DNA from 3 places in the Mitsuokella sp. AF21-1AC genome. Region 2 is predicted to be linked to each of the others. Evidence: a T-box and tRNA genes for the amino acid it is inferred to sense, from the RefSeq annotation. Region 2 holds a T-box; the other regions hold tRNA genes.
What was found. A T-box is a leader RNA that pairs with one kind of tRNA and senses whether it is charged. The one in region 2 lies ahead of leuS (leucine--tRNA ligase), so its partner is inferred to be a tRNA-Leu.
Positions count from the first base shown of each region.

Region 1: it encodes a tRNA-Leu, which carries the amino acid that the T-box ahead of leuS (leucine--tRNA ligase) is inferred to sense. The anticodon was not compared.
Region 3: it encodes a tRNA-Leu, which carries the amino acid that the T-box ahead of leuS (leucine--tRNA ligase) is inferred to sense. The anticodon was not compared.

Region 1 is NZ_QRVW01000002.1:90,555-100,445, forward strand. It holds gene DWX75_RS01255 (replicative DNA helicase) at 1-1,173, opposite strand, end outside; gene DWX75_RS01260 (DUF2399 domain-containing protein) at 1,151-2,194, opposite strand; tRNA gene DWX75_RS01265 (tRNA-Leu) at 2,452-2,538, shown strand; gene DWX75_RS01270 (hypothetical protein) at 2,751-3,668, opposite strand; tRNA gene DWX75_RS01275 (tRNA-Cys) at 3,761-3,834, opposite strand; tRNA gene DWX75_RS01280 (tRNA-Gly) at 3,844-3,918, opposite strand; tRNA gene DWX75_RS01285 (tRNA-Cys) at 3,931-4,004, opposite strand; tRNA gene DWX75_RS01290 (tRNA-Gly) at 4,011-4,085, opposite strand; tRNA gene DWX75_RS01295 (tRNA-Asp) at 4,091-4,167, opposite strand; gene pepD (beta-Ala-His dipeptidase) at 4,385-5,836, opposite strand; gene DWX75_RS01305 (cell division protein SepF) at 5,977-6,540, opposite strand; gene typA (translational GTPase TypA) at 6,728-8,545, opposite strand; gene gltS (sodium/glutamate symporter) at 8,854-9,891, shown strand, end outside.
Region 2 is NZ_QRVW01000007.1:1,773-11,663, reverse strand. It holds gene DWX75_RS03775 (deoxyguanosinetriphosphate triphosphohydrolase) at 1-904, shown strand, start outside; gene dnaG (DNA primase) at 1,060-2,838, shown strand; gene rpoD (RNA polymerase sigma factor RpoD) at 2,886-4,013, shown strand; tRNA gene DWX75_RS03760 (tRNA-Asn) at 4,249-4,324, shown strand; gene DWX75_RS03755 (class I SAM-dependent methyltransferase) at 4,408-5,094, shown strand; gene DWX75_RS03750 (Nif3-like dinuclear metal center hexameric protein) at 5,088-5,897, shown strand; gene DWX75_RS03745 (YitT family protein) at 5,932-6,879, shown strand; T-box leader at 6,923-7,130, shown strand; gene leuS (leucine--tRNA ligase) at 7,179-9,659, shown strand; gene DWX75_RS03735 (ABC-F family ATP-binding cassette domain-containing protein) at 9,862-9,891, shown strand, end outside.
Region 3 is NZ_QRVW01000001.1:106,984-116,874, forward strand. It holds gene DWX75_RS00525 (ATP-dependent Clp protease ATP-binding subunit) at 1-955, shown strand, start outside; gene DWX75_RS12035 (hypothetical protein) at 942-1,079, shown strand; gene radA (DNA repair protein RadA) at 1,090-2,466, shown strand; gene DWX75_RS00535 (D-alanyl-D-alanine carboxypeptidase family protein) at 2,572-3,741, shown strand; tRNA gene DWX75_RS00540 (tRNA-Leu) at 3,807-3,891, shown strand; gene DWX75_RS00545 (TrkH family potassium uptake protein) at 3,970-5,301, shown strand; gene DWX75_RS00550 (TrkA family potassium uptake protein) at 5,324-5,971, shown strand; gene DWX75_RS00555 (alanine--tRNA ligase-related protein) at 6,058-7,260, shown strand; gene DWX75_RS00560 (transaldolase family protein) at 7,301-7,978, shown strand; gene DWX75_RS00565 (Gfo/Idh/MocA family protein) at 8,038-9,015, shown strand; gene rbsK (ribokinase) at 9,071-9,891, opposite strand, start outside.

The DNA.
Region 1 (9,891 bases), on a different contig from region 2:
GGCCGCATAATGTTCCTGGACATTCTGAAGTTTCTCACCATGGACCTCCGTATCGTCAATCTCCGGAAATGCTTCCTGTCGGCTCTCCCGCTCCAGCTTCTCGAGGCGCTGCGGCAGGAAGATCGTAAGCGGCGACCAGAGCTCGCAGGCCTGCAGCGGCAGGAAAGGCTCGACGAGACGGCGGGCTGCCGTCAAAGGCAATGGCGAGGCGAACATGCGGCTCGTGATCTCCTGTTCATAATTGAAACTGTCCACGCCTGTGAAATACAGCGCTTCTTCAGCCGCAGCCAGCGCTGATGTACCGAGGTCAATACCGGCCTTCAAGAGCTCGCGATGAAGCGCATGCACATGCGCAAGATGGCGCTCCACGGCCTGGATGTTCGTATAGGCACGCCGCTCGGGGTCAGCCTGTGGATTGCCGCGGATGCGCTCCTTCGTATCGCGCACAAAGGTCTGGAGTTCCGTGAAGGCATCTTCCTCGCTCTTGAGCCGCTGGTTGAAATCAGCCACAATCCTGCGATAATGCTCCAGCGTCTCCTGCGAGACGATGTTGCGATGGATTTCCTGACGGATTCTGTCCATGCGATTGCGCAGCGTTTCGACATCGAGCCGCATCTCCTCGATCTGACGCAGGGCCAGCACAAATTGCCCTTTCTCGAGCTGCTTGCGCAATATGAGCTGGTTGATGGACAGCTGGTACTCGCTGAAATACTCCTTCGTCGCAAAGATCAGCTCGAGTCCCTGTTCATCAAGGACATAATACTGCTCGTTGGCATGGATGTCGGCGCGGTCTGCCTTAAGATAGGAATAACGGGCCCTCACCTCTCTGCCCTGTTCCCAGTCGAAAAAGACCTGTTCATTGCGCCGGCCGGTCTGCGGGCGGAAAACGCCCACGATATCGCGGGCCAGCTGCTCATACGCTTCCTCCCCCTTCTCTACGGGGAAGAGACAGCCCTGCGTCTGCTGCTGCAGAAAAAGCGCAAGGTTCCGGATGCCGGCCTCACGCTTGCCGTCCAGCATTTGCTCAAAGAAAAAGAGCAGTGCCAGAAGGCCCAGCTCCATACCAGAATATGATTGTTCACCTTTCTGCCCGAACTGCCGCCTGCCAAGACGGTACAACGGTTCCATGAGCAGAATGCGTTTCATGCGTTCAGCAAAGTGTTCCGATTCCATTCCGTAATTCCTTTCCACATGTAAGCAAATCCGCTGCCGACAGGGCTTCCTGCGGATAATACCGATGATTCTCTAAGATTTGCCGGAACTTCCGTGTCTCCTCCGGCTGCAGCCAGTGGGAAAAAGCCCGCCAGGCCGCCTCATCAGGTATTTGCTGCTCCTTGCCCTGCGGTGCCTGCTGCTGCAAAAACGCCCGGTAAAACGGTGCGGCGAGCCGTACCTCGACGGCGGGGCAGGTGGACACAGACTGGAAGATTTTAAGCCCTTCCCAGTCAAAGTCGCCAAAGTACCAGGCAATGTGATGAGCCTCTGGACATCCCGCCTGCCGAGGCAGGGCCGCGAGATTGCCCGCGATCTTCCAGCCGGCGCCAAAAACCAGAGACGCAAAGCCAAGCTCTGCGAAATACGGCAGCAGCTTATGATACGGAGCCTTGTTCTCCAGCACCAGATGATGGCAAATATCGCCCTGCAAGGCAGAAGGATGGACCGCCATCATCAGGGGTTCCCACTCCCGTTTGACGCCGATATCCTGCCAGCTGAGATGCAGACGATGCAGCAACACTTCTCCTTCTGTAGTCAACAGGAATTTTTCATCGCGAAAGATATCCCAGGAACGCTGCTGATCAGAAACCGTCAGCGGCTGCTTGGCAGCCGTATGCTGCAGCCATTGGCTCAGCTGGAGGATGTGCGCAAGATCCTGTTGCCAGAACGTGAGCGGATGTCCATAATAAAAGGAAAAGTCGAGCGAGGCAGCCAAGCCGTGCCGTGCAATATCCTGCTGGATGGCATCGGCCGCCGGGCAGAGGCGCCCGCGTGCAAGGCGGCAGCGCCGCGGCAAGCCGCGAAAATCCGATCCGCGCGATGCCACCCGCGTCAGGCTCCCATCGCGCAGCAACGCTGCCATGGCCTGATGAAAGGTCTCATAGTCCATAGCAGCAAAGGCTCGCTGCAAATCGTCCAAATCAACGGTCTTGCGCGTCCATTCCCACAGGAATGCCCGGATTTCCTGTTCGGCATCCATCACAAACCTCCCGCCTTTCTCATCATTTTATTTTTTTTCATTATATCATAGAACACACATCAGCAAAAGCCAGGATTTTCTCTAGCCAGCTCAAAGACGTCTTCGGGCCACCTTTTCTAAGAAAATGGACCTCTTCCACCGCTATCGCGGTCCCCCTTCCCCGTGCACGGGGAAGGCTGATTTATGGGATGGGTTGACAAAAGGAAAGATGAATGCTAAAATGTATTACGTTAATGACGCATGAGTGATGTCATTTTGCCGGAGTGGCGGAATTGGCAGACGCAGCAGACTCAAAATCTGCCGTTGGCAACAACGTGCCGGTTCAAGTCCGGCCTTCGGCACCACTTGCAACACAAGGCTTCGCGGGGTTTCCGCGGAGCTTTTTTTGATGACAAAAACAGAGGTCAGCACCTAACATAGCACCTAACGGGTCATTGAAGAAAATATAAGAAAAGCCAGGCACATCGATTGTCTGGCTTTTTCTACAGATACGAACGCCACAAACAAGATCATTTTGCATATATATGCATAACGAAGCACGAGCCTGCCGCGATGATTACGCCTCGGGCAACAGCTGCTGAATGCGCTGGTTGACGAGATCAATCCATTCGCCGTGGAAGCCGACTTCCATCAGGAGCTCTTCGAGCGTCTCGATGCGCGGCTGTTCGAGGAACATCAGCACGCGGCTCTTCTCGAGCGGGCGGTAGATGTAGTAATCCTCGGGCATCGTGCCGGGCTGCGGGAACGCGACGGTGTACTCATGATACATCTTGTCATTCATGGATTCATAGACGCCCGTCGAGCGCGCCGCATAGGCACGCCAGGTATCCGGCAGCTCTGAGAGCAGCGCGCGGATCTCCTCCTCGAGCGCCGCGATCTTCGTGCGGTAGTCGGCGAGGGTCTGACTGACGGCCTGCGTGTCCTCGAGCATGACGGCACAGATGAAGTCGCGCAGGGCGGCAAAATCCGTCAGCTGGTACTGCAGGAAGTCCTCGGGCTTCTCGACGCCGGCCAGCCAGTCCTTGAGCGACTGCTCCATGGCCGCACGGGCCTTGGCCACGACGAGCTCATCCTCGCTGTGCAGCCGGAGCGAGAGGTTCGCGACACGCTGGCCGGGCTCCTCCGACTTCAGGATTTCCTGCCCGGCGCAGGCACGGCAGTAGCCGATGGCCTCATTCGTGAAGGGCTTGCCCGCATGGATCTCTCCCATGAACGGGAATTCCTTGCCGAGCTTGTCGTAGATGCGGCGTTCCTCGGCAAGCTTGCCTTTCGAATAATACGTCAGCGGACGCTTCTGATAGACGACGCGCGTCACCTTGCCGCAGCCCGGGCAGTGATATTCCTTGTCGACGAGATTCACGGCGATGTCGCGTTCCGGATTCGGCTTGAAGAACGCGTACGGTACCGTCTCGACGAAGCAATAGTTGAACACGTTGAGCAGATTATCGGTGATACGGGAAGGTTCATTGGCCATCAAAGACACTCCTAACTTATTACAGGCAATCGCAGGTGATTACAGGCAAACAAAAAGCCCGGAAGGAAAACCTTCCGGGCTGCATTTCATCTTGGAGGCGACACCCAGAATCGAACTGGGGATAAAGGTTTTGCAGACCTCGGCCTTACCACTTGGCTATGTCGCCAAAATAAAATGGAGCGGAAAACGAGGCTCGAACTCGCGACCCCCACCTTGGCAAGGTGGTGCTCTACCACTGAGCTATTTCCGCATGATATAAAATTGGAGGCGACACCCAGAATCGAACTGGGGATAAAGGTTTTGCAGACCTCGGCCTTACCACTTGGCTATGTCGCCGAAAAATGGAGCGGAAAACGAGGCTCGAACTCGCGACCCCCACCTTGGCAAGGTGGTGCTCTACCACTGAGCTATTTCCGCATGAATGGCGACCCGAATGGGACTTGAACCCATGACCTCCGCCGTGACAGGGCGGCATTCTAACCAACTAAACTACCGGGCCGTTCTTCTTTTGTGTCGCTCTGTCTCAGCGACATGTATTATTATATGGGCAATCTGCGTTCTTGTCAACACTTATTTTAAAAAAAGTTGCGATTCCGTTGAAAAAGGGATGAAACAAAGAGCAGACACGCTACGTTATATAAAAAGGAGCCCGCCGTACAAAGCATTCGCACGCGGGCCTACCCTCTATGTTCTTTTCGTTATGCCCCAAGCGGCCGTCAGTGCAGCGCAGCGATCTTCTCGAGTGTCGCGAGGATCAGATCCACCTGCGGCTTGACCGTGGCGAGGACGAGATGCTCATTGGGGCTGTGGATGTCGCACGTCGTCACGCCGATGGACACCATGTCGAGCTGCGGATTCTTGAGGAAGTGCCAGCCGCATTCGAGGCCGGCGTGGATTGTCTCGACCTTCATGGGCTTGCCGTTCTGCTCCTCAAACGTCTCCGCCACGATCTTCGCGAGGCGGCTGTCCTTGTTTTCCTTCCAGCCCGGCGACTGCGTGCCGATGTGGGCCGTGAAGCCCGTGAGCGCGGCAATCGTCTCGGCATACTGGCGGAACTCGTCGAGTTTCTGGTCGATGGCCGAGCGCGGGAAGAACTGGACCTCCACTTCATCCTCGCTCATATTGACGACACCGAGGTTCGCGCTCGTCTCGACGAGGCCCGGGATGACCGATGACATCGCGTAGACGCCCGTGTGCAGGATCGTCAGCAGGCGCAGCAGACGCTGCGTGTCGCCGGCCTTGATGACCTGCTCGGGCATCTCGGCCGGTGCGAGGCTGATGTCGATGGTCGGGTCGACATTGCCGTACATCTTCGCAAAGCGCGTGCGGATGTCGCGCAGCACCTCCACCATCTTCTCGCGCGGCAGTTCCGTCGCGATGACGGCCCGGGCCGTGTTCGGGATGGCGTTGCGCGCCTTGCCGCCCGTGAAGGAGATGAGCTCGATCTCGCCCTCTTTCTGCAGGGCCGTCAGCGCCATGGCCAGTGTGCGGATGGCATTGCCGCGGCCGTCGCCGATGCGCTCACCCGAATGGCCGCCGAGCAGGCCCTGGATCTCAATCGTCCAGGCATGCTGGCTCTCGGCCGGCACACGGCGCAGCTCGCGCGTGAAATCGAGGTTGACGCTGCCGGCACTGCCGACGGTCAGCTCGTCATAATTCTCGCTGTCGCAGTTAATGAGGAAGGAAGCATCCTTGAGGTGCTCAGCGCCGAGCTTGATGGCGCCCGTCATGCCCTGCTCCTCGTCCACCGTCACGATGAGACGCAGCGGGCCGTGGTTCTTCGCATGCTTCAGCACGTAGATGCCCTCGGCCACACCGATGCCGTCGTCGGCGCCGAGGCTCGTGCCCTCTGCCGACAAATACTTCTCGTCGCGTACGAGCTTGATGGGATCCTTGAGCGGATCGTACGCATAGCCTTCCTCCGCGACGCAGACCATGTCCATATGGCCCTGCAGGATCGTCAGCGGCGCCTGTTCAAAGCCAGGAGCTGCCGGCTTGTCCGCAATGATGCTGTTGACCTCGTCCTGCGTCACCGTGCAGCCGAGTTCCGTCAAATACGACTTCAGGAAGTCGCTGACAGCCTGTTCATGGCCCGACTTGCGCGGGATGGCCGCAAGCTTCGAGAATTCCTGCAATACCCCTTCGAGTACCTCATTTTCCTGTTTCATCACTATCACCTTTCCTCGTGAAATTCCGCCTGTCTCCACCTGCCGCAGATGCGAGCAAAGCGGGAGGCAGGCAAAAGGAAAAGCCTGCCCCACCTTGGGACAGGCTGAGAACCTTCAACAAATGAGCGGACACCGGGACCTCAGTCCGTGAGGGCTGCCGGCATCGCTTCCGCCACATCGACACCTTCCGGTGCGTAGAGGACAATCTGCTCGGAAATGCGCTTTGCGCAGCCGTTGACCACGTAGCAGGCACCATTGACAAAATCGCAGATGCGGCGCTGCTCCTCGGCAGCGACACTCTCGTAGTTGACAACAGCAGCCTTGCCGGCCTTGAGGTCATCGGCAATCGACGTCACGAGGTCGAAATCCTCAGGCACGTAGATCTTGACGCGCAGTTCGGCGACCTTCGTCGTATGGACCGTGAACTGGCGGCGCGTCGTCGCATGAGAGGGCTCGCGGTAGGACGGAGCGGCCGTCGTGCGGCGTTCTTCAGCCGGTGCAAAGAAAATGGAGCTGCCACCCGAAACCTTGTACTCTTCTGCCGTTCTCACGGAAGATGCCTGCGCCGCAGCCTTCTGCTGGCCGGCCTTGCGCTGTTCCTGCTGAGACTTCGTCTCGAGGACCTCTTCTTCTTCGACTTCTTCCTCTTCCCATGGCAGAATCATATCCATGAGGCCCGTGAGTTTGCCTTTCACTTTCTCCATACCGCTCATACTCATCTCGTCCTTCCAAGCTGAAATCCAATCATCTCGACGTCTTGCTGATACCGACATACGGTGTAAATTTACATTTAACTATCGACATGATACCACATTTCGTCAAAAAATGCAAAAATCCTGCTGGAATTCACATCCAGCAGGATTTTTTACAAAAAACAAGCAGCGTAACGTCTTACTTGCGTGCGTTCTTGGCTGCGCGGCCGCGGACCGTGCGGTCGAGGATGGCCTTGCGCAGACGGATATTCTGCGGCGTGACCTCAACGAGCTCATCGCTGTTGATGTACTCGATGGCCTGCTCGAGCGACAGGATGCGCGGCGGCGTGAGGCGGATGGCCTCATCCGAAGCGGACGTGCGCATGTTGGATACGTTCTTCTTCTTGCACGGGTTGATATCGATATCGTTCTCGCGGGAGTTCTCGCCGACGATCATGCCCTCGTAGACCTGCTGGCCCGGGGAGATGAACATCGTGCCGCGATCCTGCAGCGTGTAGATGCCGTAGCCCGTCGTCTCACCCTGCTCGAATGCCACGAGGGAACCGCGCGTACGGCCCGGGATGTCGCCCTTGTACGGAGCATAGCCGTGGAAGACGTGGTTCATGATGCCATTGCCCTTCGTGCTCGTCAGGAGCTCGGAACGGAAACCGATGAGGCCGCGTGCCGGGATCGTGAACTCGAGGCGCATGTAGCCGGCCGTCTCCGTCATGTTCGTGAGCTCAGCCTTGCGCGTGCCGAGGCCTTCCATGACAGCACCCATGTACTCCTGCGGCACTTCAACCGTCAGGTTCTCGATCGGCTCGCAGAGCTGGCCGTTGATCGTCTTGTAGACGACTTCCGGTTTGCCGACCTGCAGCTCGTAGCCCTCGCGGCGCATCTCCTCGATGAGGATGGACAGATGCAGCTCGCCGCGGCCCGAAACCTTGAAGACATCCGGAGAATCCGTCTCCTCGACCTTCATGGCGACATTCGTCTCGACTTCCTTGAACAGGCGGTCGCGCAGATGGCGGCTCGTGACGAACTGGCCCTCGCGGCCGGCAAACGGGCTCGTGTTGACACCAAACGTCATGGAGAGCGTCGGCTCATCGATGCGGATGGCCGGCAGTGCCTCCGGATTCTCGGCGTCAGCGACCGTGTAGCCGATGCTGACATCGCCGAGGCCCGTCAGTGCGACAATCTCGCCCATGCTGGCCGAGGGAACCTCAATGCGCTGCATGCCCTGGTAAACGAAGACCTTGCCGATCTTCGCGCGGATTTCCTGGTCACCGTTGATGAGCACGACGTTCTGGTTCGTGCGGGCCGTGCCGCGGCTGATGCGGCCAACAGCGACGCGGCCGACGAAGGAATCGGACTCGAGCGTCGTGACCATCATCTGCAGCGGGCCTTCCGGATCGCCGTGCGGAGCCGGGATTTCCTTGACGATTGTCTCCATCAGCGGCTCGAGGTTCGTGCTGTCATCATCCATGCTGTACTTCGCGATGCCATCGCGGGCCGTCGCATAGATGACCGGGAAGTCCAGCTGATCATCGTCAGCATCGAGTTCCATGAAGAGTTCGAGGACTTCGTCGTAGACGTCGTCTACACGCTGGTTCGGCTTATCGATCTTGTTGATGACAACAATCGGCTTGAGCTTCTGCTCGAGTGCCTTGCGCAGGACGTACTTCGTCTGCGGCATCGGGCCCTCAAACGCATCGACGAGCAAGAGGACGCCGTCGACCATGTTGAGGACACGCTCAACCTCGCCGCCGAAATCGGCATGGCCCGGGGTGTCGACGATGTTAATCTTGATGCCATTGTACATGATAGCCGTGTTCTTCGACAGGATCGTGATGCCACGCTCACGCTCGATATCACCGGAATCCATGACGCGCTCGGCAACCTGCTCGTTGGAGCGGAATACATGGCTCTGCTTCAGCATCGCATCGACCAGCGTCGTCTTGCCATGGTCGACGTGGGCGATAATTGCGATGTTCCTGAGCTTATCATTTGTCATCATACTCATTCTGTGTAATCTGCCTCCTATAAAAGAAAAGGGATACGCACCGTATCCTTACTTAACAAACTGAAAATCAAATCAATACTTAACTATTATACATACTTTCGGAGGGTAATGCAATACTTCTTACTCCATCTTCCTGCACAGCATTCCACCGGAGGCGTCCCTGCCGCGCACCCCTGAAAAAAAGAATATTTTTCAGCGAAACTATAACAAAATTGTTGTATCTCCAATTATTTTTTGGTATGATAATACACGTGTTACAGTTTTACATACGCGATTCCACGAAGTAAAGGAAGTTGTAAGCCATGAATGTAAGTTTAAACATCTACCAGACACTTGCCGCAGCGACTGCGGTTTATTACGTTGGCGTCCTCCTGCGCCTCAAGGTCCCCTTTCTGCGCAAATACTGCATCCCGGCGCCTGTCGTCGGCGGCATCCTCTTCGCCATCCTCAACGATATCCTCTATGTCAACGGCATCTGGACGTACGAGCAGGATACGGTCATGCAGAATGTCTGCATGATGCTCTTCTTCACGAGCATCGGCTACACGGCAAGCATCAGCCTCATCAAGAAAGGCGGCATGCTCGTCGCCAAGATGGCGGTGCTGACGGCTCTCCTCATCGTCTGCCAGAACCTCATCGGCATCTTCTTCTCGCATCTCTTTGGCCTCAATCCGCTGATGGGGCTTGCAACCGGTTCCATTCCAATGGTCGGCGGCCACGGAACTTCGGGCTCCTTCGGGCCCGTACTCGAAGGCGTCGGTCTCGACAATGCGACGACAATTGCCTTTGCCGCTGCGACGTTCGGCCTCGTCGGCGGCAGCCTGCTCGGCGGGCCGACGGGTGAACGCCTCGTGCGCAAGTTCACGCTGGCAAGCTCCGCCGATGAAGAGCGTCTTGACCCCGCCAACAGCACCGAGGAAATCCACAAGCTCGAACAGGCCGCCCGCAAGGAGAAGCAGACCATTGAGGAAGAGAAGCGTGCGGGGCAGAGCATCAACAACCTGCGCTTCATGAATGCACTCGCCCACCTGCTGCTGGCCATGGGCCTCGGCACCGTCGTCAGCCAGCTCTTCGTCAGCGTCGGCCTCGTCTTCCCGGGCTACATCGGCTCCATGCTCGTCGCCGCCATCATCCGCAACGTCGCCGACTACACGCACAGCTACAAGGTCTACCAGCGTGAAAGCGAAGTGCTCGGCAACCTCGGCCTCACGATTTTCCTGTCCTGTGCGCTCATGAGCCTCAAGCTCTGGCAGCTCACCGACCTTGCCATCCCGATGATCGTCATGCTGCTGAGCCAGGTCATCTTCATCGCCCTCTTCACGAATTTCGTACTGTTCCGC
Region 2 (9,891 bases):
GTTCCGCACGAAGTTCCAGCGTGACCGCGACCGCATCCTGCATTCCAAGTCATTCCGGCGCCTCAAGCGGAAGACACAGGTCTACATCGTGGCCGGCGATCACTATCGCACGCGCATGACACACAGCCTTGAAGTGGCGCAGATATCGAGAACCATTGCCAGAGGGCTGCGGCTCAATGAGGATCTGACGGAAGCCATCGCGCTCGGGCACGATGTCGGCCATACGCCCTTCGGTCATGCCGGTGAAGCCGTCATGAACGAACTGACGGGGCATTTTGCGCACAACGAGCAGAGCCTGCGCGTCGTGGAATTCCTCGAAAAGGGAGGCCGTGGACTCAACCTGACGTATGAGGTCAAGGACGGAATCGTCAATCACACGGGGCCGCATCTTCCCAAGACACTCGAAGGGCGCATCGTGCGCACGGCTGACCGCATCGCGTATCTCTGCCACGATTACGACGACAGCCTGCGCGCGGGATTGCTCAAGGACGGTGATTTGCCGCAGGAGGTCTACGACTGCTTTGGGCCGGATACTTCGCATATGATCACGAGCATGGTCGGAGACATGATTGAGAATTCCCGGGAATTGAAGGATGTCCGGCCCTCCCGCAGGGTGCAGGACGTCATGGATCATTTCCGCAGCTTTATGTTCGAGCATATCTATCTCTCGCCGGCGCTGGCCGATGAGCGGCGTCAGGCAGGCTTTGTGCTGCGGGCGCTCTACGCGTATTTCCTCGACCATTTCGAGGTACTGCCGGAAGAATTCCGGCAGCGGGAGAAGCGGTGGAGCCGCAGCCAGATCGTGACGGATTATGTGGCGGGGCTGACGGACAGTTATGCCGTCCAGCGATTCAATGAAATCTTCGTGCCGCCGGTGGGCCGCGTGCTGAAGGCGGGCTCCTGAGGCTGGCCGGGGATGAACCGTTTGCGCGATTGGTTGAAAACTTTCTTGCCGTCAGGCAGGTTTTTGGACAATCGTAGCGAATATACTACAAGTGCCAGAAGAATCGGCACAGGATGCATGCCAATAGAATGGAAGGATACAGCAAGGTGGATCGTATGCGCAATGAGGAGATGGACGATTTCGTCGAACGGGTCAATGCCCAGACGGATATCCTGAGCGTCGTACAGGGATATGTTCCCATGAAACGCAAGGGCAACCGCTACTGGGGCTGCTGCCCGTTCCATCAGGAAAATACGCCATCGTTCTCCGTCGTACCCGACAAGGGCTTCTTCTACTGCTTTGGCTGTCATGCGGGCGGCAACGCCTTCAAATTCCTTTCGATGATCGAGAACGTATCGTACTTTGAAGCCATCAAGCTCCAGGCGGAAAAGCTGGGGATTCCCCTGCCGGAGCGTCACAAGAGTCCGCAGGAATTGGCCCGTGAACGGGAGCGGAAGGATTTGCGCAAGGTCAATGAGCTCGCGCGGGATTTCTTCCACAATTGCCTGACGATGACGCGGCTCGGGGAACCGGGATTGGCATATTTCAAGAAACGTGGCATCCGTCCTGAGACGATTGAGGAATTTCAACTCGGTTTTGCACCACTTGCCTGGGATAAGTTGTCCACGGCTTTCTTGAAGCGTGGAATCAAGCAGGAATTTTTATTGGCAAGCGGCCTCGCGGCTGAGCGTCGTAACGGCAACGGCCTTTATGACAGATTCCGAGGCCGCGTCATCATCCCGATTGCGGATGAACGCGGGCGAGTGGTTGGATTCGGCGGCCGGGTCCTCGATGACTCGACCCCGAAATACTTGAATACGCCGGAAACCGTGATCTTCAACAAGCGGCGCATCCTGTTCGGACTGGACCGCGCTCACCGCGCCATCCAGCGCGAAGGATACGCCATTGTCGTGGAGGGCTACATGGATGCAATCTCTGTTTTTGACGCTGGCGTCGAAAACGTTGTCGCCTCTTTGGGAACGGCCTTTACGCCGGAACACAGCAAACTGCTCCTGCGCTATGCGCCGGTGATCTGCTTCTGCTACGACAGCGATGAGGCCGGCCAGAATGCGACGATACGGGCCCTGTCGATTGTCCGCGATACAGGAGCGGAGGTCCGGGTCATCGTCGTGCCGGATGGCAAGGATCCGGATGAATACATACGGAAGCACGGCGCAGAGGCCTTTCGCGTCCTCGTGCAAAAGGCCATGCCGCTCGTGGAGTACCGCCTGCACTACGTGCTCTCTCACATGCGTTACGATACGCTGGCCGGGAAGGTACAGGCCCTGCAGGCCATGATGCCCGTGCTCGCGGGCATCCGCAAGCCGGCTGAGCGCAGTGAATACGAAAAAAAGCTTGCACAGGCCCTGATGCTCGATGAGGGCGTCGTGCAGGCCGAACTGGCCCGCTATCGGCCGGAGGTCCTGCCGAAGGAGACGAAGGCCCCTGTGCGTCAGGCTGTCGTGCAGCAGGACGATGCCCTGCGCCGGGCCGGACGCATCGTCATCCGCATGGCCTGGCAGGATCCTGCCGTCCTCGCCCACGTGGAGACAATCCTCACGCTCGAGAAGCTGGCAGACCCCGTGCAGCGCGAAATCCTGCTGCTTTTGAAGCAGGGCCTTTCAGAGGGGCGTCCCGTGGATGAGGCCATGACGGCCGGCTTGAGCGATGAAGCGTCCGCAGAGCTTTCTCGCGCCCTCGTCGAGAATCTCGGGGGACGGGAGGAAACCCAGGCTTATGAGGACTCGCTCAAGGTACTCAAGAAAGCGGAGCTCAACGCATTGTATATGGAACACAGCCGCAGGGCCAATGAATACCTGCAGGCTGGCAATAAGGCGTATCTGGATGAATTGAATGAGGTAAATAAGATCAAACATGAAATGGATGAATGGTGAACTGTTGACGAATTTATGGATGGGACGTCTGGAAAGGGGGCAGTCGAATGGCTGAAAAGAAGACCGCAAAGGCTGCTGGCAAGAGCCGCAGCTCTGAGATCATAGAGAGCCTGTTATCGAAGGGAAAGAAGAATGGTGGCACGCTGACATATGGAGAGTTGGTGGATGCCCTGCAGACGCAGGATCTGTCGCCGGATGAGATTGACGCCATGTACGATATGTTCAGCAAGCGTGGCATCGAGATCGTGGATGATTCCAACAGCGATTCCCATGATGACGATGTGGATATGGATGTGGACAAAGCTGACGAAGATGTGGAAATCGACCTCAGCGTACCGGAAGGTGTCAGCATCGATGATCCTGTGCGCATGTACCTCAAGGAAATCGGCCGCGTCCCCCTGTTGACAGCAGAAGAAGAGGTTGCACTGGCCAAACGCATGGAGGCTGGTGATGAAGAAGCCCAGAAGCGCCTGGCGGAAGCTAACCTGCGCCTGGTCGTCAGCATCGCCAAACGCTATGTCGGCCGCGGCATGCTCTTCCTGGATCTCATTCAGGAAGGCAACCTGGGCCTCATCAAGGCCGTGGAGAAATTCGATTACAACAAGGGCTATAAATTCAGTACGTATGCGACCTGGTGGATCCGTCAGGCCATCACGCGCGCCATCGCGGACCAGGCCCGTACCATCCGCATCCCGGTACACATGGTCGAGACGATCAACAAGCTCATCCGCGTGTCGCGCCAGCTCCTGCAGCAGCTCGGACGTGAACCGACCCCGGAGGAAATCGCCAAGGAAATGGAGATCAGCGTCGAGCGCGTGCGCGAGATCATGAAGATCGCGCAGGAACCGGTGTCGCTCGAGACGCCAATCGGCGAGGAAGAGGATTCGCATCTCGGCGATTTCATCGAAGACCAGGATGCAACGGCACCTGCCGATGCGGCTTCATTCATGCTGCTCAAGGAACAGCTCGAGGACGTCCTCGATACGCTGACGCCGCGTGAGGAAAAGGTTCTGCGTCTGCGCTTCGGACTCGACGATGGCCGTGCCCGCACGCTCGAAGAGGTCGGCCAGAATTTCGGTGTCACGCGCGAGCGCATCCGCCAGATTGAGGCCAAGGCCCTGCGCAAGCTGCGCCATCCGAGCCGCAGCCGCAAGCTCAAGGATTTCCTGGACTGAGTCAGGATTTGAGATTCGTGCATAAAAATAACCTGTTTCATGTTTGGCATGGAACAGGTTATTTTTTGTATCAACTAAAAAAAATTTTTTGCGTTTCTGACACAGGAAAGCGGGAGACCGGCGCTGGATGTTCTGGCCATGACGTATATTTGCCAGATGGAACAGGACAATTTTTTTGTCGGCAGGTATTGACATATCCCTGTACACACCCTATAATAATATCTGTTGTTGATATTCCTCGATAGCTCAGCCGGTAGAGCACCTGACTGTTAATCAGGCTGTCGCAGGTTCGAATCCTGCTCGAGGAGCCATAAGCATTGTAAGGGTGTAACAGTTGTTACACCCTTTTTGTTATGTTATGATAGTGTCATAGTCTGAAAAGGGGGACTTCCTCATGCATCTTGATGATCGACTGCAAGCGTTGGCCGACTTTGTTCCGGAGGGCAGCCGCGTGGCGGATATCGGCACCGATCACGGGTACCTGTCCATCGCGCTCGTCCAGGCGGGAAAAGCGGATTTTGTCGTGGCCAGCGACAAGAATGCCGGCCCCTTCGAGGCTGCGAACCGCACGGTCCGGGAAGCCGGGCTCATGGACAAGATCTCCGTGCGCCTCGGCGACGGACTCGCCACCGTGAAGCCGGGTGAGGTGGATACGGTCTGCATCGCCGGCATGGGCGGCGTGCTCATGACGGACATCCTGAACGCATCACAGGATGTCGTCGCGAAGCTTACGACACTGATTCTGCAGCCTCAGAGCGCAGCAGCCGAACTGCGCCGCTGGCTCTATCACAGCCACTGGCATATCGTCGACGAGTCGTTGGCCATCGCGGATGGCCGCATCTATGAGATCATCAAGGCCGAACGCGGCAAGCGCAAGATGCCGGAGGAGATCCTGCTGGAGATCGGACCCGTGCTCTGGGAAAAGAAGCCGCCGCTTCTGCGCCATCACATCGAATCGCTGCTGTTCCAGCAGCGGCGCGTGGCCATCGGCATGGAAAAGAGCAAGCGGGCCCTGTCCTCCAAGAAGTATCAGAAAGTAAAAGATCGCATCAAAGAGTTGGAGGCGCGTTTATCGTGGTAAAATGTCAAGTCATACTCGATGCCATCGAGCGCATCGCACCCAGGCATCTGGCGGAGGAATGGGACAATCCCGGTCTTTTGGTCGGCAGCCCGGCACAGGAGGTCGGCAGGATCCTCGTGGCGCTCGATGTCAGTGATGAAGTCGTTCATCAGGCCATCGAGCAGGGCGCGAAACTCATCGTTGCCCATCATCCGCTCATCTTTCATCCGCTCAAGAAGCTGCGCACGGATCTGCCGCTTGGCCATCGTCTGTCCGTCCTGCTGAAGCATGATATCGCCGTCGTGGCGGCGCATACGAATCTCGACATCGCACAGGGCGGCGTCAACGATGTGCTGGCAAATGCCATCGGCCTTTCAAAGCTTTCGAGCTTCATCATCACGGAGCAGCATGAAGACGGCGCGGCCGAGAGCCTCGGGCGCATCGGCTTCCTGCCAGCGCCCATGACCATCCGCGACTTTGCGGCAAAGGTGCGCGAGGCACTGCCGACACAGCACGTGCGTTTCGTGGATGCCGGCGCCCGCCCCGTGCGTAGGGTCGCGCTCTGCAGCGGTGCCGGTGCAGAATTCATCGGCAAGGCGGCCATGATGGGAGCCGACGTTTACGTGACGGGCGATGTCAAGTATCACGACGCCCAGCAGGCAGCGGAACTCGGCATGCACCTCATCGATGCCGGCCATTTCGGCACGGAATTCCCCGTGGTCAGTGCACTGGCGGCGCGTCTGCGCCAGGAACTTCAGCAGGTACCGGGCGAGGTCCGGGTCCTTGAGGACCAGTCTTCCCGTGATTTCTTTGAATTAGCCTGACGATTATGCGTCGGAGAAAGCAGGGGAATATTGTATGGTCAAGAATGCTTTGCGGAAACACACGGCACGTTATGCTCAGATCACGATCGGCTGCACGCTTGTCTGCCTGGGCTTCAACTTGTTTTTGATACCGGCCCATCTGATGACGGGCGGTCTAAGTGGTATTGCACTCATTGTTTACTATTTGGCGGGACTGCCCGTCGGCATGCAGAATATCGTCTACAATCTGCCAATCCTTTATCTGGCCTATCATGTATTCGGCAAGCTCTATGCCGCTGATACGATCTTTGGCACGGTCGTGCTCTCCATCATCCTCGATGCGACGCACTTCATGGTGGATTGGAACGTATGTGCAGACCCGATGCTCAATTCGATTTTCGGCGGCGTGCTCGCCGGCGCGGGCTTTGGCATGGTCTTCCGCTCGAACGCCAATACCGGCGGACTCGACGTCATCGCCGCCATCACGAAAAAATATTATTCGATTGATGTCGGTACGGTCGTCTTCCTGTTGAACTTCCTTATCATCATCGGGTCCATGGTCCTGTTTGGCATCGAAGTGGCCCTGTTCAGCCTTGTGTCGATTTATGTGACGGCTGAGCTCACGAACCGCGTGGCCGCCGGCCTCAATCGCGAGAAATCCATCGTCATCGTCTCGCCGCAGGCCAAGACCATCTGTGCGGACATCATGGAGAATGTGCATCGCGGCGCAACGTTCATCGACGGCCGCGGCGGCTTCGCCGAGGAACCGAAGAACATCCTCTTCGTCGTCGTGAGCCTCACGCAGGTCAGCCGCGTCAAGACGATTGTCGATCATCATGACCCGCAGGCCTTCATGATTGTCTCGGATACCTCCGAGGTATCGGGCAAGGGCTTCACGCTCGAATGCGAGAGCTACGAGGATGCACGGCGCAAATGGAGGCAGACGCACGAAAAGCAGCTGGCCTTTCAGACGGGGAGCGGCCGGGATGCGGGAAACAGTTGACGGCAGGCGCGTTCCCCGCTATAATAAATCATATGTAAACACGTAAAATCCTTGGATGCAGAGCAGTAGGCGCGGAACGCCCAAAGAGAACCGGCGGCAGGTGTGAGCCGGTGACACGAAACGCTGAACTCGCTGCGGAGGAGCAGCTGGGAAACCCTTTTGGAAGGAAACGGCTGACGCCTGCCACGTTACGGCACCGAGAGGATGCTTCGGCATCAAGCAGGGTGGTACCGCGAATCATCGTCCCTGGCTGTCTGAAAAGACGGCCGGGGACTTTTTGTTTTTAGGAGGAAATCAGCATGGAAAGATATTCGCCGCAGGACATCGAGTCGAAATGGCAGCAGAAATGGGAAGCGGAAGAGGTCTACAAGACGGAAGCCGACCCCAACCGCCCGAAGTATTACGCACTTGAGATGTTCCCGTATCCGTCGGGCAATCTGCACATGGGCCATGTGCGCAACTACGCCATCGGCGATGTCATGGCGCGCTACAAGACGATGGAGGGCTTCAACGTCCTGCACCCGATGGGCTTCGACTCCTTCGGCATGCCTGCTGAGAATGCCGCCATCAAGCACGGCGTCAAGCCGGCCGACTGGACGTACAGCAACATCGAGAACATGGAGAAGCAGCAGAAGAAGCTTGGTCTTTCCTATGACTGGGACCGCGAGGTCAAGACGTGCGATCCGTCGTACTACAAGTGGACGCAGTGGCTGTTTGAGCTCTTCTACAAGCGCGGCCTCGCCTACAAGAAAAAGGCATCGGTCAACTGGTGCGACACCTGCGGTACGGTGCTTGCCAATGAGCAGGTCATCGACGGCAAATGCTGGCGCTGCGACCATGAGGTTCACAAGAAGGATCTCTCGCAGTGGTTCCTCAAGATCACGGATTATGCCGATGTGCTCTTAAAGGACCTCGACAAGCTCAAGGGCTGGCCGGAGCGCGTCAAGACGATGCAGGACAACTGGATCGGCCGCAGCGAAGGCCTCGAGTTCAACCTTGAGGCACCAGAGCTCGGCACCTCGATTGCCGCCTACACGACGCGTCCCGATACGGTCTACGGCATCACGTTCCTCGCGCTCGCTGCCGAGCATCCGCTCGTCGACAAGATCTGCGAGAACAATCCGAAGGCCGAGGAGATCCAGGCTTTTGTCAAGCGCACGCGCAATCAGAGTGAGATTGAGCGCACGTCGAGCGAGTCCGAGAAGGAAGGCATCTTTACGGGCGCTTACTGCATCAACCCGTTCAATGGCAAGAAGGTGCAGATCTGGGTCACGAACTACGTCCTCGCCGACTACGGCACGGGCGCCGTCATCGGCGTGCCGTCCGAGGATTCGCGTGACTGGATGTTCGCGACGAAGTACGACATCCCGAAAATCATCACGCTGCAGCCGCGTGACCACGAGCTCAAGCTCGAGGAGATGACGGAAGCCTACACGGACAAGGACGGCGTGCTCGTCAATTCCGCGGAATTCACGGGGCTCGATATCAAGGCTGCTATGAAGGGCATCATGGACAAGGCCGAGAAGGAAGGCTTCGGCAAGCGCCGCGTCAACTTCCGCCTGCGTGATTGGCTCATCTCGCGCCAGCGTTACTGGGGCGCACCAATCCCGGTCATCAACTGCCCGCACTGCGGCGAAGTCCTCATGCCGGAAAAAGACCTGCCGGTCATGCTGCCGGAGGACGTTTCGTTTGAGCAGGGCTCGCTCTCGCCGCTCGCGTCGAGTGAGAGCTTCGTCCACTGCAAGTGCCCGAAGTGCGGCGCCGATGCGACGCGTGAGACGGATACGATGGATACGTTCATCTGCTCTTCGTGGTACTATCTGCGCTATACAGATCCGCACAACGACAAGGAGCCGTTCGCCAAGGACAAGGTCAACTACTGGGCACCTGTCGACCAGTACATCGGCGGCATCGAGCACGCCATCCTGCATCTCCTGTACTCACGCTTCTTCACGAAGGTGCTGCACGACGCCGGCCTCGTCGACTTCGATGAACCGTTCACGAACCTCCTGACACAGGGCATGGTCCTCAAGGACGGCTCGAAGATGTCGAAGTCCAAGGGCAATGTCGTTTCGCCGGAGGAAATCATTGCGAAGTATGGCGCCGATACAGCACGCCTCTTCATCCTGTTCGCCGCACCGGTCGACCGCGACCTCGAGTGGAGCGACCAGGGCGTCGAGGGCTCGTACCGCTTCCTCAACCGCGTCTGGCGCATCCTCGGCCACTTCGAAGACGCCATCAAGAACGGCCCGGAGAAGTACGACATCACGAAGCTCACGAAGGACGAGAAAGATCTGCGCCGCGTCCTGCATGTGACGATCCGCAAGGTTACGGAGGACGTGCGCGACCGCTTCATGTTCAATACGGCCGTATCGTCCATCATGGAGCTCGTCAATGCCTTCTATGGCTTCCAGGACAAGGAGCTCAACGCCGGCCTCGCCCGCGAGGTGGCCGAGAACCTCATCAAGCTCCTGGCCCCGTTTGCCCCGCACATTACGGAAGAGCTCTGGAGTCGCCTGTTCGCCGGTCAGGGCAGCGTCCATCAGCAGAAATGGCCTGCTTACGATGAAGCGGCCACGAAGCTCGATGAAATTGAGATCGTGCTGCAGATCAACGGCAAGGTCCGCGACAAGATCACGATCCCTGCCGATACGGACCGCGCGGGCATGCAGGAAATCGCCATGAAGCTGCCGCGCACGCAGGAGCTCACGGCTGGCAAGGAAATCGTCAAGGTCATCTGCGTGCCGAAGAAGCTTGTCAATATCGTGGTCAAGGGCTGAGCCGTCAGCAGGCTGCCTGGCCGCTTATAGAAAATGCCGCATCTGGTCAAAACGACCGGCTGCGGCATTTTCATTGTGATACCAGGGACTCGCAAGAAAGACTTTCTCCGCAACCGGGGATATGATATACTAATTTTTGTTTTACGAAACGGGCGGCAGGAATGCCAGGTCAGGGGCCAAAGAGCCAAGAAAGGAAGAGAACATGAGCGTATTGGAAGTATCCCATCTGTCC
Region 3 (9,891 bases), on a different contig from region 2:
GCAGGAAGCGGTGGAAGCCGTTTCCAAGGCGGTGCGCCGCGCGCGGGCGGGGCTCAAGGATCCGAAGCGTCCCATCGGCTCGTTCCTGTTCCTCGGACCGACGGGCGTCGGCAAGACGGAGCTTGCCAAGGCGCTGTCGGAAGCCCTGTTCGGCACGGAAGATGCCATCATCCGCTTCGATATGTCCGAGTACATGGAAAAGTATGCAGTTTCCCGCATGGTCGGTGCGCCTCCGGGCTACGTGGGCTATGAGGAAGGCGGTCAGCTCACGGATGCCGTGCGCCGCAAGCCGTATTCCATTATCCTGCTCGACGAGATCGAGAAGGCGCATCCCGATGTCTTCAACATCCTGCTGCAGGTCCTCGACGATGGCCGCCTGACGGATGGCAAGGGCAGGACCGTGGATTTCCGCAATACGGTCATCATCATGACGAGCAATGCGGGCGCCGATCTCCTGCGCCGCACGGGCGGTTCACTTGGCTTTGCCGTAGGCGGCGACGACGGAGACAACGGAGAAGAAGCCGGGAGAAAACGCGTGCTGCAGTCCATCCGCCATGTGTTCAAACCGGAATTCCTCAACCGCATCGATGAGCTCATCGTCTTCCATCCACTCGGCCGCGCCGAGCTCGAGCGCATCGTGGATATCCTGCTGCGGGATGTCCGCAAGCGCCTGCAGGAACGTGACATCCGCCTCGACATCAGCCCGGCGGCCAAGAACAAACTCGTGGAACAGGGCACGGATTTCAAATACGGTGCCCGTCCCCTGAAGCGGGCCATCCAGAAGCTCGTCGAGGACCGCATCGCCGAGCGGCTGCTCGCACGCGAATTCCGTTCCGGCGATACCATCCTCGTGCGCAAGAGCGGCGATGAGCTGACGTTTGCGCGCAGGGAGGACAAGGATGAAACGGACGAAAAAGCGGCTCAGCCGGCAGGGGGCGTCCATGCCAAGGAATAAGCTGCTGCCGGAAGGATATGGGGCAAGGTTCTGGAACTTCTGCCAGAATCTCATCTGGGCGGTCGTCTGGCTCGGCCGCTGGACCATCCGCCTCGTGCGGAAGTTGCTGACAAGAGAGAAGTGAGGTGTCGCGATTGCCCAAGAAAAAGAAGACCGTCTATGTCTGCCAGGAATGCGGGTACGATACGCCGAAGTGGCTCGGCCGCTGTCCGGGCTGTGGTGCCTGGAATACCATGGTCGAGGAAACGGTGACGCCGGAACCGGCGTCGGGAGGCCTGCGCCTCGGGCTCTCCGATGCGCGCAAGCCACAGCCGATTGCCGAGGTTCGCATTGAGGATCTGCCGCGCTTTGCGACGGGCTCGGGCGAACTTGACCGCGTGCTCGGCGGCGGCGTCATTCCGGGCTCCATGGTGCTCATCGTCGGCGATCCCGGCGTCGGCAAATCGAGTCTGACGCTGCGCGTCTGTGCCGAGGTGGCGCGGGGCGGCCGCAAGGTGCTTTACGTGACCGGTGAGGAGAGCACGCGGCAGGTGCGCATGCGGGCCGACCGTCTGCACGCGCTGGCGGATTCCCTGCTCGTCGTCAGCGAGACGAATCTCGAGACGATTGAGCAGCACATCCTTGCCGAAAAGCCGAAGCTTCTGGTCATCGATTCCATCCAGACCATATTCAAGCCCGATGTGCAGAGTGCGCCGGGCTCCGTCTCCCAGGTGCGCGAATGCTCCGTCGATTTATTGCGCATTGCCAAGACGAATGGCATCGCGGCGTTTATCATCGGCCATGTCACGAAGGATGGCACGCTCGCGGGACCGCGCGTCCTCGAGCATATCGTCGATACGGTGCTCTACTTCGAGGGGGAGCGCAATGCGGAGTATCGTGTGCTGCGCGCGGTCAAGAACCGCTTTGGCAGCACGAACGAGCTCGGTCTGTTCGAGATGCGCGATGTGGGGCTCGTCGATGTACCCGATGCTTCGAAACTCTTTTTGTCGGACCGCGAGCAGGACTCCGGCACGGTCATCGTGCCGACCGTCGAGGGCACGCGGCCGCTGCTCGTGGAGCTTCAGGCCCTCGTGGCGCCCACGCCGTATGTGCCGCCGCGCCGCACGGCTGATTCCGTCGACGTCAAGAGGATCCAGCTTCTGCTGGCCGTGCTCGAGAAGCGCGTCCATCTTTCAATCGGCGCCTGCGATGTTTACGTCAAGGTGGCCGGCGGCATCCGCATCGATGAGCCGGCGGCTGATCTCGGCCTCTGCGTGGCCATGGCTTCGAGCTTTGCCAACCGGCTGCTGCGGCCCAAGACCATCGTCTTCGGCGAGGTCGGGCTCTCCGGCGAAGTCCGGGCTGTCAGCCAGGCGGACCTGCGCATCCATGAAGCCAAACGCCTGGGCTTCCAGCACGTCGTCCTGCCTATGAAGAATTACCGCCAGCTTAAGGATACGATTGAAGGGATTTCGCTCTATGGGGCGGAAACCATCGGCGATGCGCTGCGCCTGGCCATGCCGAAGGCATAGACAGGACGCCGTGACGTGTTATAATAGAATCATCCGCAGAAAACCTTCCTCGGCTGGGGAAGGTTTTTCTTGTGAAGAAAAAAACGACTTCTGGGAGGGTATGATATGCCTCGATTATGTGATAGGGCGGGCTGCGTCAGGCGGGCCGGCCTGCTCGTCTTTTTCCTGTTGTTCCTGTTGCTGCCGGCCTCGCTGGCGCAGGCGGAAGAGCCTGAGGTTACGGCGGATGCGGCCATCCTCATCGATGCGCAGACGGGCCGCGTGCTCTGGTCGAAGCATGGTGAGGAGCGCCATTATCCGGCCAGCATGACGAAGATGATGACCTGCATTCTGGGCATGAACAGCCTGACGCCCGACAGCCTCGTGAAGATTTCGCCGCTCGCGGCGCAGACCGAGGATACGCCGCTGCAAATCGCAGCGGGCGATACGATGCGCTTTGAGGAAATCCTGCGCGGCATGATGATGGCATCGGACAACGGGGCGGCGGTGGCCATTGCGGAAGCAGCGGACGGCAGCGTCCCCGACTTTGTCGCGCGCATGAATGAAAAAGCGGCGGAGCTCGGCATGACCGGCACGCATTTCGCGAATCCGAACGGGTTGACGGATGAAGACCACTATTCGACGCCTCACGATATGGCACGGCTGGCACAGTATGCCATGCGGAATCCCGTGTTCCGCGATATCGTGCGCCAGCAGCAGCGCACGATCCGCTGGGAAGAGCCTGCAGGCAAGCAGCTGCTCGTGGAGAACACGAATGAGCTCCTGGGCCGCTATGAGGGCATCACGGGCATCAAGACGGGCTGGACGAAGGCGGCCGGCGGCTGCCTGGCCGCTTCGGCGGAACGCGGCGATGTCAGGCTCATCGCCGTGGTCATGCATGCGGCGAGCGAAGAGGACCGCTTCAAGGATATGCGGCGCATCCTGGATTACGGCTTTGCTGAGACGACTATGGCTGCCGGGCCGACGGCCTCCGCATGCAAGCGTCACGTCTGGGTCAAGGGCGGCGTTCATTCGCGGACCAAGGTGGTTCCGGCGGGGGATATCTATTATCCGCTGCTGCCGGGAGAATCTGCCGAGCATTATACGATTTCGTATGACCTGCCGAAGGTCATTGCCGCGCCCATCGAGCCCGGCGAAGCCGTCGGCAAACTCATCCTGTCATACGACGGGCAGCCGGTCGGCAGCGTCGACCTCATCGCCAATCCGGTGGAGCCGGGATTCTCGCTCGGTTCCTGGCTCGTGGGCGTCTTCGAGGGCGTGCTGACGTGGCTTTGATGCCTGTTTCCTGCGCCTGGCATGCGGTTGACAGTGGCAAGACGATTATATTATAATGTCCCTATGCGGATGTGGCGGAATTGGCAGACGCGCTGGATTTAGGATCCAGTGCCGCAAGGCGTATGGGTTCAAGCCCCTTCATCCGCACCAGAGCAAAGTTCGGGGTTGTCACACGGAGGAAACTCGGTGGGGGCAGCCCCGTTTTATTATGAAAGGATTTCCATTACCATGAATATCTTGCACGGCCTGCGCCGGCTCTCGTCCTTCCAGCTCATCGTGCTGAGCTTCCTGCTGCTCATTGCCATGGGCACCATGCTGCTCATGACGCCGCTGGCGACGAGCGACGGGCGCGGTACTAGCTTCCTGTCGGCCTCCTTCACTGCCGTTTCGGCTTCGTGCGTGACGGGACTGACCGTGGAGGATACGGCTTCCTACTGGTCGTTCTTCGGCCAGCTCGTCATCCTCATCCTCATACAGATTGGCGGCCTTGGCGTCGTGACCATGGCCGTGGCCGTCACGATGGCCTCGGGGCAGCGCGTGGGCCTCATGCAGCGCCATACGATGCAGGAGGCGCTCTCCGCGCAGCAGCTCGGCGGCATCGTCCGCCTCCTGCGCTTCATCCTCAAATTTACGATTGGGGTGGAGTTTCTCGGAGCCTGCCTGCTCGCGCCGGTCTTTATCCGCGATTATGGCTGGCAGCACGGTATCTGGATGGCGTTCTTTCACGCCATCTCGGCCTTCTGCAACGCGGGCTTTGATCTTCTGGGGAGCCGCGGCGGCGGTTCCCTGATGGCCTATGCCGCTGATCCTCTGGTCAATCTGACGATCATGGGGCTCATCGTGGCCGGTGGCCTGGGCTTTCTGACCTGGGCTGATCTCATCACGCACCGCCATCACGTCAGTCACTGGACGTTCCAGACGCGCATCATCATGATCATGACGGCTGTGCTCATTTTCCTGCCGGCCCTTTTCTTCTTCACGCAGGAGCTGGCGGGCACGGATGCCTTCACGCGGTTCTGGCAGGCACTGTTTCAATCCGTCACGCCGCGCACGGCCGGCTTCAATACGATGAACATCGAGGATCTGAGCGAGGCCGGGCGCTGCCTGATGGTGCTCCTGATGCTGACGGGCGGCGCCCCAGGGTCGACCGCAGGCGGCATCAAGGTCACGACGGCCTTCACGCTCTTCATGGCCATGATTTCGGCCCTGACGATGAAGCGCGATGTCGAATGCCTGTCGAGGCGCATGCCGATGGAGGCGCTGCAGCATGCGCTGGCCATCTTCATGATGTACTTGTTCCTGTTCATGGGCATCAGCATCTTCATCAGTGTCTTTGACCATGCAACCATGATTGACTGCATGCTGGAAACGTCATCGGCCATCGGCACGGTCGGCCTTTCCATCGGCCTGACGGAGAAATTGTCGCCGCTGTCTCAGGGGCTCTTGATGTTCCTGATGTATTTCGGACGCGTCGGCGCCCTGACCATGATTTACGCCCTGCACAGCAGGAAGAGCGCGGCGCGGCGCCGCCTGCCAGAGGGCAAGATTACCATCGGCTGACGATGGCAGTGAGGTGTAAAAAATGAAATCCATATTACTGATCGGGCTTGGCCGCTATGGCCGCCACGTGGCCCGCAAGCTGCATGCCATGCATCACGAGATTTTGGCCATCGACAAAAACGAGGACCTCGTCAATCAGGTGCTGGCTTATACGAACAATGCCCTGATTGCCGACACGACCGACAGGCATTTTCTTGAGTCGCTCGGCGTCAGCAATTTCGATACGTGCATCGTAGCAATCGGCGACGATTTCCAGAGTTCTCTGGAGACGACACTGCAGCTGCGAGAGCTCGGTGCGCGCTATATCGTAGCCCGTGCGTCAAGCAGCATCCATGAGCGCTTCCTGCGCCGCAACGGTGCCGATGAGGTCGTCTATCCGGAGAAGCAGCTGGCTCTCTGGACGGCCATCCGCTACGGCTCCAACCACTTGCTCGATTACTTCGAGCTTAGTCCCGGCTATGCGGTCTACGAGATCTCGATGCCGGCCGTTTGGGCGGGACACACCATCGGGGAGCTCGATATCCGCCGCAATTACCATGTCAATGTGCTCGGCATCAAGGTTGGGGGCAGCCTGACGGTGGAGATCACGCCTCAGACGATGCTGCGGGCGGAGGATTCCATCCTGGTCCTCGGCAAGCAGGAGGACATGGAGCGTTTCGTGAAATTCTGAGCATCGCGCAAAGACGCTGTATCCGGTGCTGCCGGCAGGAAAATCGGCCCGCCTGTTGAATACCTGTAGAAAAGGAGTGTTGCAGTTTGAAGACCAAAAAATTATTTGAAGAGAATGTCATGCTGCAGTCCTGTGAGGCAACGGTGCAGGCTTGTGAGCCAGCCAAAGACGGCTACCGGATTGTCCTGGATCAGACGGTCTTTTTCCCGGAGGGCGGCGGACAGCTCAGCGACCGCGGCGTGCTCAGGAACGGCAGAGATGCCATCGAGGTCCTGCATGCTTCGGAACGGGACGGCGTCATTTATCATAAGACGAAGCAGCCGCTTGCTGCAGGCATGCTCGTGACCTGTCAGCTCAACTGGCAGGAACGCTTTGATCACATGCAGCAGCACTGCGGGGAACACATGCTGTCCTATGCGTTCTGGAAGCTCTACGGGGCGGATAATGTGGGCTTCCACATGCACCCTGACATGGTTTCCATCGATATCAGCCGCGAGGTGGATTATGAGGAGGCCATGGCAGCTGAAGCCATGACGAATCAGGCCATCGAGGAAGACCGGCCCATCCATGTGGAGCTCGTGCCCGCAGAACATGCGGCCAAGCGGCCGCTGCGCAAATTCAACGACAAGCTCAAGGGGCTCCTGCGCATCGTTTCCGTCGAGGGCAACGATTCCTGCACCTGCTGCGGCACGCATCCGCCGACGACCGGCATGGTGGGGCTCGTCAAGGTCCTCAAGGTGGAGCGCCATAAGGGCGGTTCGCGCATCAGTTTCCTCTGTGGCCGCGAGGCCCTGCAGAAGATGGATGTCTGGATGCGGGCGGCACAGGACGTTTCCAATCGTCTCTCGGTCAAGGAAGAAGAGATCGCTGCGGGGGTCGAGCGCCTCGAGGAAGAAAAGAAGGCACTCGGCGCGCAGGTCACAGCCCTTACGGACCGGCTGCTCGACTACGAGCTGCGCGAGATGGACGCCAAGCCGGTATTTGATCAGGCGGGCCATCGCAAGCTCGTCTTTATCCGCGAGGATCTGACGCCGTCACAGGCCAAGGCCCTTGCCAAGAAAGCACTCGAACGGGAGCATGCCGTGGTGGCCGTCTTCTACCGGAACGGCGCGCGCATCAATTACATCCTGTCTGCCGCGTCAGATGATGTGAACTGCCAGCAGAAGCTCAAGGAAGTCAACGACCGCTTCAAGGGACGCGGCGGCGGACGGCCGGATGCCTGCCAGGGCAGCGCCGCCTGTGTTGAGGGCTGGCAGCAGATGGCAGCGGACCTTGCCGCCGCCTGGTAAGAACTGTTTTGGAATACTGTCGGAAAAGAGGAAGATTTTCATGAAGTTGTTGCTGGATTGTGCCGATATGGCAGAAATCAAAGAGGCATACGGGATATTCCCGCTCGATGGTGTGACGACGAATCCGAGTATCCTCGCGCGCACGGGCAGGCCGCCGTATGAGGTACTCGGCGAGATCCGGGATTTCATCGGTTCGGAAGCAGAGCTGCACGTGCAGGTCGTGTCCGAAGATGCCGCCGGCATGATTAAGGAAGCCGACCGCATCGGCGATGAACTCGGTTCCTCGACGTACGTCAAGATTCCAGTGACGTCCGAGGGGCTGCGCGCGATGAAGAAGCTCCACAAGGACGGCGTGCGCATCACGGGCACGGCCGTCTACACGGCGATGCAGGCCTTTCTCGCGGCGAAGGCCGGTGCTTCCTATGTGGCGCCGTATGTCAACCGCATCGATAATCTGGGCTCCGATGGCATCGTGACCGCCCGGAATATCCAGACCATCCTCACGCAGAACGACTGCCATGCCGAGATCCTGGCGGCCAGTTTCAAGAATGCCCAGCAGGTGCTCGCACTCTGCACCTGCGGCATCGGCGCGGCTACGCTCGCGCCCTCCGTGCTCAAAAGCCTCGTGCAGCTCGATGCCGTCACGATGGCAGTCAAGACCTTCCGCACGGATTTTGAGACGCTCTGCGGCCAGGGCAGGGATATGAGCAATATCTGATTTTGCCAGATATGCAAAAATACGTTGTGTCCGTACAGGACGGGACAGGGGGAATCATCATGGCAGTACAGTATCGCTGGGCCACGCTTGGCTGCGGCGTCATCGGGCATCAGCTGGCCGAGGCCATGCAGAAGCTTGGCGGCAATCTCTACAGCGTGGGAAACCGGACGTATGAGAAGGGCCTGGCCTTTGCGGCAGAATACGGCATCCCAAAAGTCTATCGCACGCCGGAGGAAATCTTTGCCGACGACGATGTCGATATCGTCTACATCTCGACGCCGCACAACACGCATATCAAATACCTGCGCCAGGCTCTGGCCGCCGGCAAGCATGTGCTGTGCGAAAAATCCATCACGCTCAATGCGGCGGAGCTCGCGGAGGCCGTGCAGCTGGCGAGAGAACACCATGTGGTGCTGGCGGAAGCGCAGACCATCTACCATATGCCCATCTATCGCGTGCTCAAGGAACGCATGGAAAAGGGCGAGTTCGGCCCCCTGCGCCTGCTGCAGATGAATTTCGGCAGCTACAAGGAATACAACATGAAGAACCGTTTCTTCAACCGCAGTCTGGCGGGCGGCGCTATGCTGGATATCGGCGTCTACGCACTGTCGTTCGTGCGCTGGTTCATGAGCTCGTGTCCGCATGAGATCCTCTCCCAGGTCAAGTATGCGCCGACGGGCGTCGATGAACAGGCGAGCATCCTCTTGAAGAATGAGCAGGAGGAGATGGCGACGGTTATCCTGTCCCTGCACGCCAAGCAGCCAAAGCGCGGCACAATCTCCTTTGACAAGGCCTATATCGAGCTTTACGAGTATCCGCGCGGCGACAAGGCCGTCATCACCTGGACGGAGGACGGCCGTAAGGAAGAAGTGACAGCGCGTGATACGGCCGATGCCCTGACTTATGAAGTGCGAGATATGGAGCAGGCCGTAAGCGGGGCTGAGAATACCATGCACCTTGATTATACGGTCGATGTCATGGATATCATGACGAAGATTCGTCAGGACTGGGGCATGAAGTATCCCGAAGAAAAATAAACACGATATAGAGACAAAAAAGTCCTCGCAGACGGCAATCCGCGAGGACTTTTTATCAGGAATGAGAAAATTTTTGACGGACTTCTTCATAATCGGGGATGGAGGATTGCGCACCGGGACGCGTTACGGCAATGGAGGCTGCTTTGGCGCCAAAATCGATGGCCGGTGCGAAATCCCTGCCATCAAACTGACTGATGAACGAAGCGAGGAAACAGTCTCCGGCGGCCGTCGTATCGACCGCTTTTACCGGATAAGCCGGGAATTCCCGCATGCCGCTCTCCTGAAGGAGAAGCGTGCCTTGCCCCCCAAGGGTCACCATGACATTCCGGACGCCCAGCGCATGGAGCTTCTGTGCCGCCCGTATGATTTCCTCCCGGCTGCCCGTGGGCATGCCAGTCAGAACAGACAGTTCGGTTTCATTGGGCTTGGCGATATCGACGAGCGGAAAGAAATCGGCCGGTATGTCCCGCATGGCTGGCGCAGGGTCCAGGATGAAGAGCTTTCCCTTCTGACGGCAGAGCTTTGCGGCCTGCTGGACAATGGGGAAGGGAATCTCCAGCTGCATGACGACGGCATCGGCCTGCTCAAAGAGATCGATGTGGTCGAGCAGCAGGGATTCATCGAGATCGTGATTGGCACCGGCAATCACCGTGATGTAATTCTGTCCCTGCCCGTCAATCTCGATGAAGGCTTTGCCGGTTTCCCGGTCAGACAGGCGGATGCCGCTCGTGTTCACGCCGGCTGTTTTGAGGTTTTGCACGAGCATCCTGCCGAACGGATCATCGCCGACAGCGCCGATCATGGACGTCTTTACCTTCATTCGGGCCAGTGCGTAGGCCTGATTGGCACCTTTGCCGCCAGGGACCATTTTCATGC